Regions from separate parts of the Bacillus sp. LL01 genome, predicted to be linked through region 1. Evidence: riboswitches for the same ligand, from Rfam matches in the RefSeq annotation. Region 1 holds a riboswitch; the other holds the start of a gene.
What was found. A riboswitch is a leader RNA that binds a small molecule or an ion and turns the genes downstream of it on or off. The one in region 1 is predicted to bind lysine.
Positions count from the first base shown of each region.

Region 2: another riboswitch for lysine. It lies ahead of AB685_RS07140 (Na+/H+ antiporter NhaC family protein); the one in region 1 lies ahead of AB685_RS18345 (aspartate kinase).

Region 1 is NZ_LFEL01000007.1:18,899-26,832, forward strand. Features, by position in the region: gene gerE (spore germination transcription factor GerE) at 1-10, opposite strand, end outside; gene AB685_RS18320 (acyl-CoA thioesterase) at 127-591, opposite strand; gene sdhB (succinate dehydrogenase iron-sulfur subunit) at 1,034-1,798, opposite strand; gene sdhA (succinate dehydrogenase flavoprotein subunit) at 1,798-3,558, opposite strand; gene AB685_RS18335 (succinate dehydrogenase cytochrome b558 subunit) at 3,587-4,195, opposite strand; gene AB685_RS18340 (YslB family protein) at 4,549-4,980, shown strand; gene AB685_RS18345 (aspartate kinase) at 5,460-6,701, opposite strand; lysine riboswitch at 6,854-7,040, opposite strand; gene uvrC (excinuclease ABC subunit UvrC) at 7,111-7,934, opposite strand, start outside.
Region 2 is NZ_LFEL01000002.1:118,828-126,761, forward strand. Features, by position in the region: gene AB685_RS07135 (sodium-dependent transporter) at 1-1,482, opposite strand, end outside; gene AB685_RS07140 (Na+/H+ antiporter NhaC family protein) at 1,838-3,400, opposite strand; lysine riboswitch at 3,539-3,728, opposite strand; gene AB685_RS07145 (HD-GYP domain-containing protein) at 3,827-4,933, opposite strand; gene AB685_RS07150 (DUF1805 domain-containing protein) at 5,193-5,495, opposite strand; gene AB685_RS07155 (bifunctional UDP-sugar hydrolase/5'-nucleotidase) at 5,564-6,934, opposite strand; gene AB685_RS07160 (DUF72 domain-containing protein) at 7,153-7,934, opposite strand, start outside.

The sequences.
Region 1 (7,934 bases):
TCTCCTTCAATAATTGTAACCCTCCTTGCCTTAGCCAGAGCTGAACTAGCGGATGGGTGTATATTTAGTCATGGTATAATATGTTAGAAGGCAGACGGGAGTTCCACGTAATTAGACGTATTTTCATTATTTTTTCATTGATTCTCTAGAAAGGAAGAGGTTTCGCTGCTCCTCGTTCCAAGCTTCACCTTTAGCGGTATGTTTATTCAGTTGGACCATACGTCCTCTCCCCACAAAATAAGGCTTCCCATTTCCTTTTCTACCAAGATAATGCAGGTCAACAGAAGAGGTTCCCACTTCATTCGTTTTTACACAGATCTCCAGTTCTTCCCCAAAGTAGACTTGTTGTAGAAAGTCACATTGTAAGTCTGCTACGACAGGGATGGTGTTGCTTCCTGCTTGTGTCCATTCTTGCATGAACCCTAGGCTTTTGAAGAATTCTATTCTAGCTTCCTCAAAATATACAAACGGCACCGTGTTATTCATATGACCGAACATGTCTGTTTCGGAAAATCTTACTTTGACTCCGTGACTGAATGAGAACTCATTCATCCATTGTTGCAGGTCTTCTATATAGGCTAACTTTTTCATGTTTATTCCTCCCTGAATTATCAAATCTCCTTGAAATGGATTGATAGATATCTAGCATAACTCCTGTTGACTTCCGTTCCAGATGTTCGCTTTCCGCGGGGCGGTGCTTGAGCCTCCTCACTTTGTTGCGGGGTCTCAAGTCTACCGCTACCTCCCGCCGGAGTCTCACATCTTGCACTTCAGTCACCAGGGGGACTTTTTTTAAAATAATAAATTTTTTCAAAGATTGAATGTATTCTCCTTGTTGATTGTAGTGGAAGACGCGAAACTCCCGCGGGAGGAAGGGACAAGGGAGACCCCGCAGGCTTGTCGCGGAGGCTCCCGGACCGCCCGCAGGAAAGCGAAGCGCCTGGAACGGAAATCAACCGTTTTCTATTTTCACACTTGAATTTTTGTAAAAAAACGCCTCTTTTCAGCAAAGAGGCGTTCTGTAAGTTGTTTATTAGCCCTGGTCGGAACCAAAGAAGCTTCTGAACATCTGAACCGTCGTGTCGCGGTTAAGCGCTGCGATGGAAGTAGTCAAAGGGATACCTTTAGGGCAGGACTGCACACAGTTTTGTGAGTTACCACAGTTTGCAAGGCCTCCGTCTCCCATGATCGCTTCAAGACGCTCGGATTTGTTCATTTCCCCGGTTGGATGTGCATTGAATAGTCGCACTTGGGAAAGTGGTGCAGGACCGATGAATTCTGATTTGCTGTTAACGTTAGGACAAGCTTCCAAACATACTCCGCAAGTCATACATTTGGAAAGTTCATATGCCCATTGACGCTTTTTCTCCGGCATACGAGGACCAGGTCCAAGATCATAAGTGCCATCGATCGGAATCCATGCTTTCACCTTTTTCAAGGAGTCGAACATGCGACTTCTATCGACTTGAAGGTCACGTACAACCGGGAAAGTACTCATCGGCTCAAGTACGATAGGCTGCTCCAATTGGTCAACAAGCGCCGTACAGGATTGTCTCGGCTTGCCGTTGATTACCATGGAACAAGCTCCACATACTTCTTCCAAACAGTTCATATCCCAGTTTACAGGAGTCGTCTCTTTCCCTTCATTATTAACAGGGTTACGACGAACTTCCATAAGTGCAGAGATTACGTTCATGTTCGGGCGGTAAGCCAATTCGAATGTTTCATAATAAGGGGTTCCCTCAGGACCGTCCTGACGCTTCACTTTAAACGTTACAGTTTTTGCTTGTTCAGCCATCATTCTTTACCCCCTTTTTTCTTAGAGTAGTCACGCTTACGTGGCGAGATTAAGCTAACATCTACCTCTTCATAGGAGAATTCAGGTGCAGATTTAGGACCTGTGAATTTCGCCATTGTAGTTTTTAGGAATTCCTCATCATTACGCTCCGGGAAGTCCGGTTTGTAATGTGCTCCACGACTCTCATTACGGTTGTATGCGCCGATTGTGATAACACGAGCCAATTGAAGCATGTGATGCAGCTGACGGGTGAACGCCGCTCCTTGATTGCTCCATTTCGCTGTATCATGGATATTGATATTGTCATAACGCTCGAGAAGCTCCTGAATTTTTTCATCCGTCTGCTTCAGCTTGTCATTGTAGCGAACAACTGTTACGTTGTCTGTCATCCACTCACCAAGCTCTTTATGAAGCACATAAGCATTCTCTGTGCCGTTCATTGTCATAATCTTGTTCCACTTTGCTTCTTCTTCTTTTACATAACGGTCGAAAAGGGAGGAAGAAAGGGAATCCGTAGATTTTTCCAATCCGTTCATGTATTCTACCGCTTTTGGACCTGCAACCATACCACCGTAGATTGCGGATAGTAGGGAGTTGGCTCCAAGACGGTTCGCACCATGCTGAGAATAATCACATTCACCTGCAGCAAATAGTCCAGGAATGTTTGTCATCTGGTCATAATCCACCCAGATTCCACCCATGGAATAATGAACAGCAGGGAAGATTTTCATTGGTACTTTACGTGGATCGTCACCCATGAATTTTTCATAGATTTCGATGATTCCACCAAGTTTGACATCCAATTCTTTTGGATCCTTATGGGAAAGATCCAAATACACCATGTTCTCACCGTTAACACCAAGTTTCTGGTTAACACACACGTCAAAAATCTCACGAGTTGCGATATCACGAGGAACCAGGTTTCCGTAAGCTGGGTATTTTTCCTCAAGGAAGTACCACGGCTTACCGTCTTTATATGTCCAAACACGTCCACCTTCACCACGAGCAGATTCACTCATAAGACGAAGCTTATCATCTCCAGGTATTGCTGTCGGGTGAATCTGGATGAACTCACCATTCGCATAGTAGGCACCTTGCTGATATACGATCGATGCTGCTGAACCAGTATTGATGACAGAGTTTGTAGATTTACCGAAAATAATACCAGGACCACCAGTCGCCATGATAACTGCGTCTGCAGGGAATGATACGATTTCCATGCTAGTAAGGTTTTGTGCGACAACCCCGCGGCAGATGCCCTCGTCGTCGATAACAGAACCTAAGAATTCCCAACCTTCATACTTTGTAACAAGACCGGAAACTTCAAAGCGGCGAACCTGCTCGTCCAATGCGTATAATAACTGTTGACCTGTTGTTGCACCAGCGAATGCTGTACGGTGATGCTGCGTTCCACCAAAGCGTCGGAAGTCCAATAATCCCTCTGGAGTACGATTGAACATAACTCCCATACGGTCCAATAGATGGATGATTCCTGGCGCCGCATCACACATCGCTTTAACAGGTGGCTGGTTTGCTAAGAAATCTCCACCATATACGGAATCGTCAAAGTGTTCCCAAGGAGAATCCCCTTCTCCTTTAGTGTTTACTGCCCCGTTTATTCCACCCTGGGCACAAACTGAGTGAGAACGTTTAACCGGTACTAATGAAAATAGATCAACTGGTACACCGGCTTCAGCGACTTTGATGGTTGCCATCAAGCCTGCTAATCCACCGCCGACCACGATAACTTTTTTACTCATATGTAACTCACTCCTTAATAGTTGCTAATTAGACGAATGCTAGGATTGCACGTACCCCTACGAAAGACAATGCAAAGAAAATACCGATAGTTACGTAGGTTGCAATAAGTTGAGAACGAGGAGTTACTGTAATTCCCCAGCTTACACAGAAAGACCAAAGTCCATTTGCAAAATGGAAGATTGTTGCAACTACACCAACAATGTAGAACCAGAACATAAACGGGCTAGACAAGATGTCTGCCATCATGTTGTAGTTAACGTCCGCTCCAAGTGCTGCTGCAATTCTCGTTTCCCATACATGCCATACGATAAAAATTAATGTAACGATTCCTGTAAAGCGCTGAAGCATAAACATCCAGTTACGAACAAATCCATAGTTGCTTACATTGTTTTTTGCTGTAAAAGCAATATATAAGCCATAGATAGCATGGAAAAGGATCGGAAGAAAGATTACAAAAATTTCTAGCGCATAACGGAACGGCAGGCTCTCCATAAAGTGTGCCGCTTTGTTAAAAGATTCTGGTCCTTTTGTAGCAAAGTGGTTTATAACCAAATGCTGAATCAAGAAGAGACCAACAGGAATGACTCCTAGTAATGAGTGGAGTCTACGAAGTAAAAATTCACGTTCTGTTGCCATCACTTAACCCCCTTTTTCAGATAAGAAAATAGATTAGATGTTTTGTAAGTTCTGCTTTTCACTATCTATTATAGTAGAAAATCATGGAACTCCCCATCTCGTTTTTGAAACTTTCAATAAAATGAAAGCCTTTGCAGATATATCGACAAATATGTGACATATTTATTTTACTCCCCTATATGTGTAGCGTCAAGAAAACGCGAACAAAAATTGAACTTTTAAAAAAACTCTAAATAACAATTCAATTATCAGAAAAATATAAAAATATATTAGTAGAATAAAATCCTCCATACGTTACATTTATTAAAGGGCCAGGATGGTATATAATGAACATAGAGAAAGAGGGGAATTAAATGACAGAATCAAATAACCAACAACAAGTGATCGACACACAAATCCAAGTCCCTATCTTTGGGTACGAATTGATTCGTGACATGCTCCTTCCTAATCTATTGGGGAAAGACCACACCCAGATCATCTACTGGGCTGGAAAACAGCTGGCACGCAAATTCACTATTGATATCCAAGAGGAAATTGTCCAGTTCTTCAGAGAAGCTGGGTGGGGAGAGCTTGAACTGATAGAACAGAGCAAATATGAGGTAAAATACCTCATTCGCGGTGAAATGGTTCAGCGCCGTCTAGAGCTAAACAAAGACGCAACCTTCCAACTTGAAGCAGGATTCCTAGCCGAACAGATACAACGTCAAAAAGGGAAAACTGCAGAAGCGATTGAAGAGCAGAAAAAACGAAAAGAGATTACAATTACAGTACAGTGGGATAAGTGATGTCATTTTGTTGCTGCCTCCAGGGTGGTTAGCGGGCAGCAAGCTACCGAGTGCACTTCCAGGTGGATTCGTGCGGGCTTGGCTTCTGACTACCTTACGGGTGGCAACCTAATGATGGTTAATTTTCCCGCTTGCTAATTTGATAATAGTTGATGTCCGATTGCCCTGTTGGGGTGGTCGGCTTTTTTTAGGGGATTTTGGGAGTAGTGTGGGATGTACTTAGGGGAGGGGGATGGGGGATTTTGTGTTTTTTTGTCGGACGGCTCGTATTTTGGTGAGTTCGGCTCGTATATTCTTTTAACGGAAAGAATCTTAATGAGTTAGGCTCGTATGTTGGTCAGTTCGGCTCGTATGTTGGTCAGTTCGGCTCGTATTTCTATCTAACGGAAAGTAAATGCGCACTAGCACTCCCCACACCCCACATAAAAGCACCCTCTTCACTTAGAAAAGGGCACTTCACAAACAAAACTACTATTCTCTTAGCTTAATACTCTCTCAACAGACTCTTCGCCTAGCTTAAATGCCACATGCAACGCCTCCACCGCACGAACCATCTCGGCAACATCGACTACTGTGGAAACTTTGATCTCAGAAGTGCTCACCATTTTCACATGGATTCCTTCTGTAGCAAGCACCTGGAACATTTCGGCTGCTACCCCAGGATTGGAAACCATACCAGAGCCCACGATGGATACTTTCGCCAGACCGCTTTCCTGCTCGATGGCTGTAAACCCTAAACGGCCTTGGTGCTGTTCCAATACTTCAATAGTATCTTTCACGTCCACTGTTTTGACAGAGAAAGAAATATTAGTTGTATCTTTATCCATACTTGTTTGGATGATGATATCGACGTTCAAGCTGTGCTGAGCCAGTGTTGTAAAGATTGTGGATAATGTATGTAGCTCATTTGGCAGTCCACAAACGGTGATACGGGTGATTTGGTCTTCGAATGCAATTCCTCTGACAACTAGATTTTTTTCCATGGATACTTCCTCCTCAATAATCGTTCCTTCTTCCTCTTCCATACTGGATCGCACAACAAGCTGCACTCCATAATTTTTTGCAAATTCTACCGCGCGCGGGTGGAGTACACCTGCTCCTAGGTTTGCCAGTTCTAACATTTCATCATATGCAATAGCAGCAAGCTTTCTGGCTTCTTTTACAAAACGTGGGTCTGTTGTGTAAACACCAGTAACATCTGTATAAATGTCGCACTTCTTCGCGCTTAGTGCAGCAGCCAATGCTACCGCAGTAGTATCCGACCCACCGCGTCCAAGTGTTGTGATTTCGTTGTTAGCCGTAATCCCTTGGAAACCGGCAACGATGACGATTTTTCCTGAATCCAAATGGCTTTTTAGAAAGCCTGTTTCAATATGAGTGATTCTTGCGTTTCCATGTACCGGCTCTGTCCGGATTCCCGCCTGCCAGCCTGTTAGGGAAACTGCTTCATGCCCTCTTACCTGCAATGCCATTGCAAGCAAAGAGATCGTAATCTGCTCGCCAGTTGTCAGAAGCATATCCATGTCCCGTTTGCTTGGATGCGGATTAATCGCATTCGCTAATTTTAACAACTCATCTGTCGTTTTTCCCATAGCCGAAACCACGACCACCACTTTATGTCCGTTTTCCACTTCACTGATGACCCGACGTGCCACGTGCTGAATTCTTTCCACAGAGCCCACTGATGTTCCTCCGAATTTTTGTACAACAATCGTTGACATGTGCACCATTCCCTTTTCATTGATTAATTTCATCATAATGTTAGATAGCTCTCAGTACGCATTTTGCCATAGCAGCATTGTGAGGATATAAAAAAACAGCAATGAGCTAATGTCTCATTGCTGTGATTGGTCAAATTAAGAATCCGTTCACGCGGTGAGATAGCTCTCCAGGCAGCACAAAGACAACCTGACAGTCCTACATTTCTTAAACGCAGAACCAGTAAAAAAAAGAAAAAGAGACTTTTTTTTACTTCGGCGATCCTCCCCTTTCCGTAATCATCTCGGAAGCTCTATCTTCTCCGATTACATACTTTTGAAGTTCGCACCTCTATCATCACTTCATCGATTTGAAGTGGCACATTATGAAATTAATAGTGATTATATCAGACAATAAGAATCCTTACAACACCTATTCACGAAGTTTTTTAAAAATTTCTTCAGCTATCGCCTTAGGTATTTTTGCAGCCTGTATTTCTTCCACAGTCGCCTCTTTCATCTTTGCAACGGAACCGAAGTGCTTCATCAATGCTTTTTTCCTTGTTGCACCGACGCCTGTGATTTCATCCAGTATGGATTGGAAAACACTTTTACTTCTGATCTGACGGTGGAACGTTATCGCGAATCTATGAACCTCATCCTGTATCCGTTGGAGCAAGTAGAACTCCTGACTCGTTCTTTCTAGCGGTACGATCACCGCATCCTCCCCTGCAAGGAGGTTGCTTGTTCTATGTTTGTCGTCTTTAGCAAGTCCGACGATCGGGATAAACAAATCCAGTTCATTTTCAAGAACATCCCTTACTGCACTCATATGGCCCTTTGCACCATCAATGACTATCAGGTCAGGCAGTGGCAGCGATTCCTTAAGCACTCGGGTGTACCGTCTTCTGACCACTTCCCTCATGGATTCATAGTCATCAGGACCTTGGACACTTTTTGTTTTATACTTTCGATACTCCCTCTTTTCCGGTTTGCCATCAATGAAGACCACCATGGCAGAAACCGGATCAGTCCCCTGGATATTGGAGTTATCAAACGCCTCGATACGGTGAGGGGTTATGATGCCAAGAATCTCTCCGAGGTTTTCGACCGCTTTGATGGTCCTGCTTTCATCCCGCTCTATCAGAGAAAATTTCTCTCCTAACGCGACCTTTGCATTCTTGTTAGCCAAGTCCACAAGCTGCTTCTTTTTCCCCCGTTGTGGCTGTAGCACATTGGTTTGAAGAAGCTGTTGTG
Region 2 (7,934 bases), on a different contig from region 1:
CCATTTGATGACGGAGAAGAGGATACCTACAACCAATGCCATCAGTGCAACAACCACTCCGTATTGAACCGTGAATGCACGAGAATATCCGTCAGCAGCTCCATAAACTTCCGCGATGTTTGTACGAATCAGGTCGAACATCATGTAACCAAGAACGATTGGCGTGATAACTGATAAGGATAGTTTCCACCAAGATCCAAGGAACCCAGTCAATTTGATATCAGAGATCTCATTCGCATGACTTTGTAATGGTTTAAGCTGTTTTGCGAACCATACTACTACAATGACTTGAACCAGACCGGCAAGAGCTACACCGAATTGGTTGATGAAATAGTCTGCTACATCAAGGACATTCAAACCGCCTTGAGTTGCGAACAGCAAGGAAATAACTGCGGAAAGTCCTCCACCGATTGCTACCGCTTTTGTACGGGAAACTTTGAATTTATCCTGTACCCCGGCCACAAATGTTTCTACGATAGAGATCAAGGAAGATAATCCCGCCAGTACTAATGACCCGAAGAACAAGAAGCCGAATAGTTCTTTAAAGGCAGGGAATTCATTGATGATTTGTGGGAACACGACGAATGCCAAACCGACACCACCGGCAACCACCTCATCTACACCTACACCTTGTTGTACTGCCATGAAACCTAGAATACTGAATACTCCGATACCAGCTAATAACTCAAATCCTGAGTTACTGAATCCGGTAATAAAAGCGTTATTAGTGATATCAGATTTTTTCGGTAGATAACTCGAATAAGTAATCATAATCGCGAATGCGATGGATAAACTGAAGAAAATCTGTCCATATGCAGCTACCCAGACCTTACCGTCTGCAATGGTGCTCCAATCCGGTTTGAAGAAAGCATTCAGACCAGTACCTGCTCCTTCCAAAGTCAGCGCACGGACAACAATGATCAGGAATAGAACAACTAGTGTAGGAATAAAGATTTTGTTCGCAACCTCTACACCTTTCTTAACTCCCTTGAATAACACGCCTAGCGTTACTACCCATACAATTATTAATGGAAGCAATACAGAAGGAACCATGCTTCCGAATTCACCAGGTGCAGCAACCTGAAGGTATTCTCCAATCAGGAATCCACCTGTGTCGTCTCCCCATTTGAGATTCAATGAGAACACGGAGTAGGACATGGCCCAAGCGATGATGACGGCATAATAAGTAGAAATTACGAATGCGATACCAACTTGCCACCAGCCAAGCCATTCATACTTTTTGTTCATTCTTGCATAAGACAGTGGTGCAGACCCGCGGTACTTATGACCCATAGTAAATTCAAGGATCAATAATGGAATACCTGCTGTCAGAAGGGCGAATAAATATGGTACGAAGAATGCCCCTCCTCCATTTTCATAAGCAGTTGCCGGAAATCGCCAAATGTTCCCTAACCCGATGGCCGATCCAACCGCTGCCAATATAAATCCTGCTCTTGTCCCCCATTGCGGTCGATTTTCCATTCTCTTTCTCCCCCTACTTAGACTCTTAATAATTACCAGAAAATAGATGAAAGAGTCCAAATGTTTAATTTTTTCTGATTATTTAATATAATTTATACATAGTATAACTAGACTTTATGACTATGTCAAAACAAACTTTTCGATTATATTAATCGACAACATGTGACAATACTCTACATTGTATATTTATTCTGAACTTTTTGGCTATTTTGCCGAACCACCTTCTATATAAGCGTTTCTTTATGAATTTTTATTCATTTTTTATTTCTGAAAAAAAACACCTCACTCTTTATCACTTTAATACAAGTAGATAAAAAGGAGGTGTTTTTTGTTTTATTTAAAAAGTAATATTAGCTTATTCTGCCATTTTCAGTGCTTTAAACCCAAACCCGATAAAAATGAAAGCGACAAAAACTACTAAAAGTCCGAGTAAGGTACTTCCAGTAAGACCTAAAACAATATAACCTACGATTGCTACAACTGCGCTGATTAATGCATATGGCAACTGTGTAAGAACGTGATCAATATGATTACACCCTGCACCAGTTGAAGATAGAATGGTTGTGTCTGAGATCGGAGAACAGTGATCTCCAAATACCGCTCCAGCTAGAACAGCTGCCAAGGCAGGCAACAGCATATCGATATCCGTTGCTGCGGAAATTTGTCCGGCAATAGGTAATAGCAGGGCGAACGTTCCCCATGAAGTACCAGTTGCAAAAGCGGTTATCCCCGCAATAATAAAGATGATAACAGGTAAAAACGCAATGTTCATATTGGAATTTTCCACTACTCCTGCCAAATATCCTCCTGTATCCAAGGAATCAATCAATCCGGTAATCGTCCAAGCAAAAAGTAGAATATAGATGGCAGGCATCATTGCTTTTACTCCCGCCTTAATCCCTCTACCCGCAACATTTCCTTCCACTCCACCTTTTGAAACCTGCAGGAAGAACAGGATGAACGTTACGATAAGTGCGAAGATACCACCATAGAATAATGCAGCAGATGGATCTGTATTTTCAAAGATGGCAAGAAGGGATACTTCACCTTCTGTTGCAGTGTAACCAGTCCAAATCATTGCACTTACAACACCGACTACAAGGGAAACAATCGGCCATACAAGATTTCCGACTTTTCCTTTCGTACTTGTCGGCAGATCATCATCCAATTCTCCAGGTACTTCTTTTGAAGTATCCACTACTTCTCCGGTAGTCATGGCACGCATTTCATGTTGTTTCATCGCACCGAAGTTCACATTGAAATAACTAACCAGGAACACCATGATAATGGCAGAGAATACGTATAGATTCATAGGTATCATTTGAATGAATGCGCTAAAAGCAGATACATTTGTTACACTGTGCGTCGTTAGAATTCCACCGATGATTCCGATGATATAAGCACCCCAGCTTGAGATTGGAGAAACTACACAAATCGGTGCTGACGTGGAATCAATCAGATAAGCGAGTTTAGCACGAGATACTTTGTGACGATCTGTAAGTGGTCTGCTGATCTGACCAACCGCCAAACTGTTGAAATAATCATCAATGAATATGATCAATCCTAATACAGTTGTTAACAGTTTGGAGCCTCTTCTTGTTTTGACACGTTGAAGCGCCCATTCACCGAATGCACGACTTCCTCCTGTGATAGAGATGAATGCAGTAATAATCCCTAATAATAGTAAAAATAGCAGGATGAAAATGTTCCAAAGATTAAGCTCTTTATCTTCTACTGAATAAAAAAGCCCTACTACCGTATCCCAGATCAACATTACCATTGTCAGCGGATTGAAATCTGCCAACATAAGTGCTGCAGCCAAAATACCTACTCCAAGTGACAGCAATACTCTCCTGGTCAAAATGACCATCAAGATCGCAAGCACTGGAGGAATTAATGAATAAATAGTTCCTTCCATAACAAAAAACCCCCATTAAGCTGTAATATGTTTGACCAGTTCAAACGGTTTACAACAATGGAAGGCGCTGAAAGAGAACAAAATAAAGGTAATGATAGAAAATAACTATCATTACCTATGTAATGTGTTATCCTCCACCCGATCAGTAGCCCTCCATTATTGAACCGTCCGTACCGGTCATAATGGCAGTGTTATCCTTATTCAAGATAACCCCAGCAATATAAGTTTGACAGCTTATATTGCTTCGGCACAGCATCCTTTCTTCTACCATCTTAGGTGTCACCCTCCAGTAGTACTACTCTTATGCTATGCAGCCTCTACCTCATCGTATGATAAGGGAAGTATATTATTTTATGAAATTACTATAACATATATCCTCATATAGGACAAAGGAAATATATTTCTTTTCTTTGAGAGTATTTCCTACTAGCTGACTGCCGCTATTTTTTCAAGCGAGTCGCAGTCTACAATCGCTAAATTCAAATGGTCTTTCAAATTAATATCGTATGGCGTTTCCAATTCTTCGCCTTCTTCTTCTACCACCCTGATTATAGGTCGCTCCGTCAGATCCTTGTTCTGTCCGACGACAAGTCCTTTTCTTCCGTCATTAAATGTGACCATTAATCCGTATGGATAGATGGCTACTGATTTGCGGAATGCTTCGATAATTTCCGGCTCATACAATGTACCCGACCCCGCGTATAATATTTCGAGGCCTTCGTGAGGGAGCATGGCACTCCGGTAGATTCTGTGCGACGTCACGGCATCGAAAACATCCGCTACGGCGAGTATTTTTCCGAACAGGTGGATGTCATCTGACTTTATCCCACGAGGATAGCCGCTCCCATTCAGGCGCTCATGATGCTGGAAAGCGCAGTGTGCGACCAGCAACGGAATAGACTGCATGTTGCGAAGAATATCATAGCCATAGGTTGCATGTCTCTTCATTTCAGCAAATTCATCGCTTGAAAGTTTTCCAGGCTTGAAAAGTATCTCATTCGGAATCAGCATCTTCCCTATATCATGAAGGATACCGCCTAGCCCCAATATTTCTAGATCTTTCTGCGACAATCCGAGCTTCAATCCAATGGAGAGTGCATACAGCGTTACATTTAACGAATGGGTAAATACATAATTATCGTGCACATATACATCCGTCAATAATGCTGACACTTCATCATTGGATTTCATATCTGTAAGAAGATGCTGAATTAGTGACTTTAAGCTCTTGGATGACTTGTCCATTACAAACCATTTACTTAGAGACTTTTCATGCTCCACCGATTTGAAAGTGTCTGTGATGGTTTTTACCGCCTCTTTGCGGGCTTTATCAGAGATGATTGTTGGCACTTGCATGCCGCTTGTGCGGGGGTCTTCTATATATACATAAGTTATATTCAATTGTTGCAGGCGTGAAATCATTCGTGAAGTGACAGAAATACCTGCGCTCAACAGTACCCTGCCGGAATCATTGTAAATCGATCTGGCTAATACCATTCCCGGTTTCATTGATCTTGTAGGTAATAGTCTCATAATTTCTCCTATCTTCACATTTCGACAAAATCTATATATTTCCTATTATAGTAAAAATTTATTAATAAAGCTTGGTAATTTTAAAAAAAGTTTTGAAGAATTTTTTCGGGGGTGATTAGAGAACCACAAAAATACCACCGTCTACACAACCTAACGATGGTATTTCCCGTGCGGTACCGGCGCAACTAACGAAAGTCAAATCACCGGAATATATAATAGGACAAGTCCTGCAAACAAGCACATCCCATCCTTTTTTTCATTACAGCATTTTTAATAATGCATCCTTTCCTGCCATTCCTACAGTAATACCTATATTTTCCGCCTCATACGTAATGGATTCCAAAGGGGCCTCTATTAATTGCTCGATGGTGCGCACTCCAACTGCACGCCCTGCAATGATTTTCCGGTCCTTCAGCTTGGCATTCAACAAGCCGACATCCAGCGCACCACACATGATATAGCCCTTGTCACTTGTAACAGCCAGAAAATTGGTTTTTGGTAACCTTACCGTAATCGCAGTAAACGTATGGCCTTCGATTGTAATTGGTGTCATTTCAATCATAGATAATTGTCACGCTCCCTTCCCATATCAATTTATGGTGTGGTAATGGAAAGGGTGTGAAAAATAGGTTAATCCCCCGAAAATGAATGTGCCAGCACATCCCGAAGCAGTTCTGGTAAAAAGAATTTCTTTTCTTTTGCACGGATGATGCTTGGATACATTCTTCCAAATGTGAACATATCAATCGTTCCGACTGTTACTGTATCCGAAGATTTTAGATGTCTGCCGCCTACATATATCGCGGTGATTTGCACCGAGCCATCTGAAATAGGCTCCTGGTCAAACCGGACACCGTTGAATGCCATTCGGCCCATTACCTCTCCTCGAAAGCCAAGGCCTTTAATCCGCAACTGCTCCATTTCAGGGTGAAGAGCCTGTTGAACGACCTCTCTAAGCTCCTCACCTGTCAGCGTAACTCTGCATGGATTAATTGGATGCGGACAGATACGATGCAACATCTCAAGTGTCACATCCCCTGCTTCCAGACCGTCCAGCAGTACCCCAGCATTGACCATTCCTATGTCAGCGTGACACCATTCTCTCAACTTTCCAGCGAGAATGTCAGGAAAAATGGAAGGAGCAAACCATTCTACCGGTAGAGGTCGCTCTATCTTTCCGATTCTTTTATTCAGAGTCTGTTCTGCTGATAACTGCATTCCTTTAATCAACTCTACATACTCCTTATCCGGCTCATAGAGTTCCAGCTTATGGAGCTTTGCGGTTGATTTCACAAGTGACTTTGCTACCTTGTCATACGTCAGATCGACCTGACCAATGTATTGTCCGTACTTTCCAGCTCCGCAGATGAGCGTATCACCTATTCGTCTTCCATCCGGCAATACGTGATGGGTATGTCCGCCAAGTATAACGTCTATTTCCGGAAACCTCCTGGCCAGCTCTTCATCATCCGAAATCCCAAGATGAGATAGTGCCACGATAATGTCTGCCTCTTTTTTCAATTCAGGAAGATATTTTCCCAAAATAGTATAAGGGTCTTCTATTTTCCAACCTAGCAGCGAATAGAAATGTTGATAGAAGACGGTCACCCCGATAAAAGCGACCTTGATACCATCCATTTCTTTCACTTCATATGGCTTTGCCCATTGTGGATAGTCACCATTCTCTTCAAATAGGTTAGCTGCCAAAACAGAAAATTCCGCCTTATCATAGAGTTCCGATAAACCTTGATAGTCAAGGGTTATCCCTTCATTATTGCCAAAAGTGACAAAGTCATATTGGAGCTTGTTCAGCAGTCTCGTATTGGCCTTTCCACCTGTAGCTTCGGTTATAGGATGGAAACGGTCCATATTATCACCAATGTCGACAAGAGCAGCAGGTACGTCGGAAGCCTGTTGTTCCTTTAAAAAGGTGGCAAGTTTCGGATAGGCATCAAAATGACTATGAATATCGTTTGTATGTAAGATTCTAATCTGTTCCAAGCATACTCTCTCCTCTATATTTAACACTTAGACTTCTTTTATAGGATGCTGTTGAGTTTTAATTATTCTAGCTGGTGATTGGAGCGAAAGGCGTAGACTCCGGCGGGAGGTAGCGCTTGGTGGAGACCCCGCAGGCTTGCCGAGGAGGCTCTCGTCAGCCCCGCGGAAAGCGAAGCCTTGCGCGGAAATCAACAGCGGTGTTTAACAGGAGCCTACACTTAAAATAAATCCAGTTGCCTTGGGGCCAAGCCTGTATATTCTATTCCCAGCATATCGATCATCTGCTTTGCATTTCCGGAAGCATGACCACCAGAATTATTGTTAAATAGCATATAAACATTCTTGGATAAGGAGGTCAGTTTCTCCAGATTCCCTTTCCATTCCAGTAGTTCCGTCTGGTTGTAATCATACAGATATCGGACCTCCCGCCAGTCCTTCCCTGATGCAGGCTTAGTCCAGCCATGTACGTTACGACCGTGCAGGCGCACTAGGGTGTTGTCGGGATCTGTCGGGTGCAAGACGGTCGGAATAGAGCCTGTGCCAGCTTGCGGTTCATCACAGATGCTATGTATCCAGCCTTCCTTTTCCATAAAGGTGATCGTCCTGTCATGATACGCAGGCAAAAACCAGGTCTGATTACGGAACTCGAGCGCTACCTTCGTGTCGCCCATCTGTTCCTTGCACCATCTTAAATAGTCGACATTCTCCTTTTTACATTCAAACCATGGTGGAAACTGAAACAGGACCATTGCCAATTTTCCGGCCTTTTCATATGGCACGATGGATTCCCGAAAAGCCGCAAACATCACTTCTTTGGAGTCAAATGGAATCTCCCCACGCTGATGTCCGGTCATTCCCTGATAGGCTTTCACAATAAAGGCAAAGCTGTCAGGGGTATCCCCCACCCATTTCTCGACGTTCTGTTTCGGCTGTACAGCGTAAAAGGAAGCATCCACCTCCACAACAGGAAAATGTGCTCCGTATTCCTTCAGCTTATTTC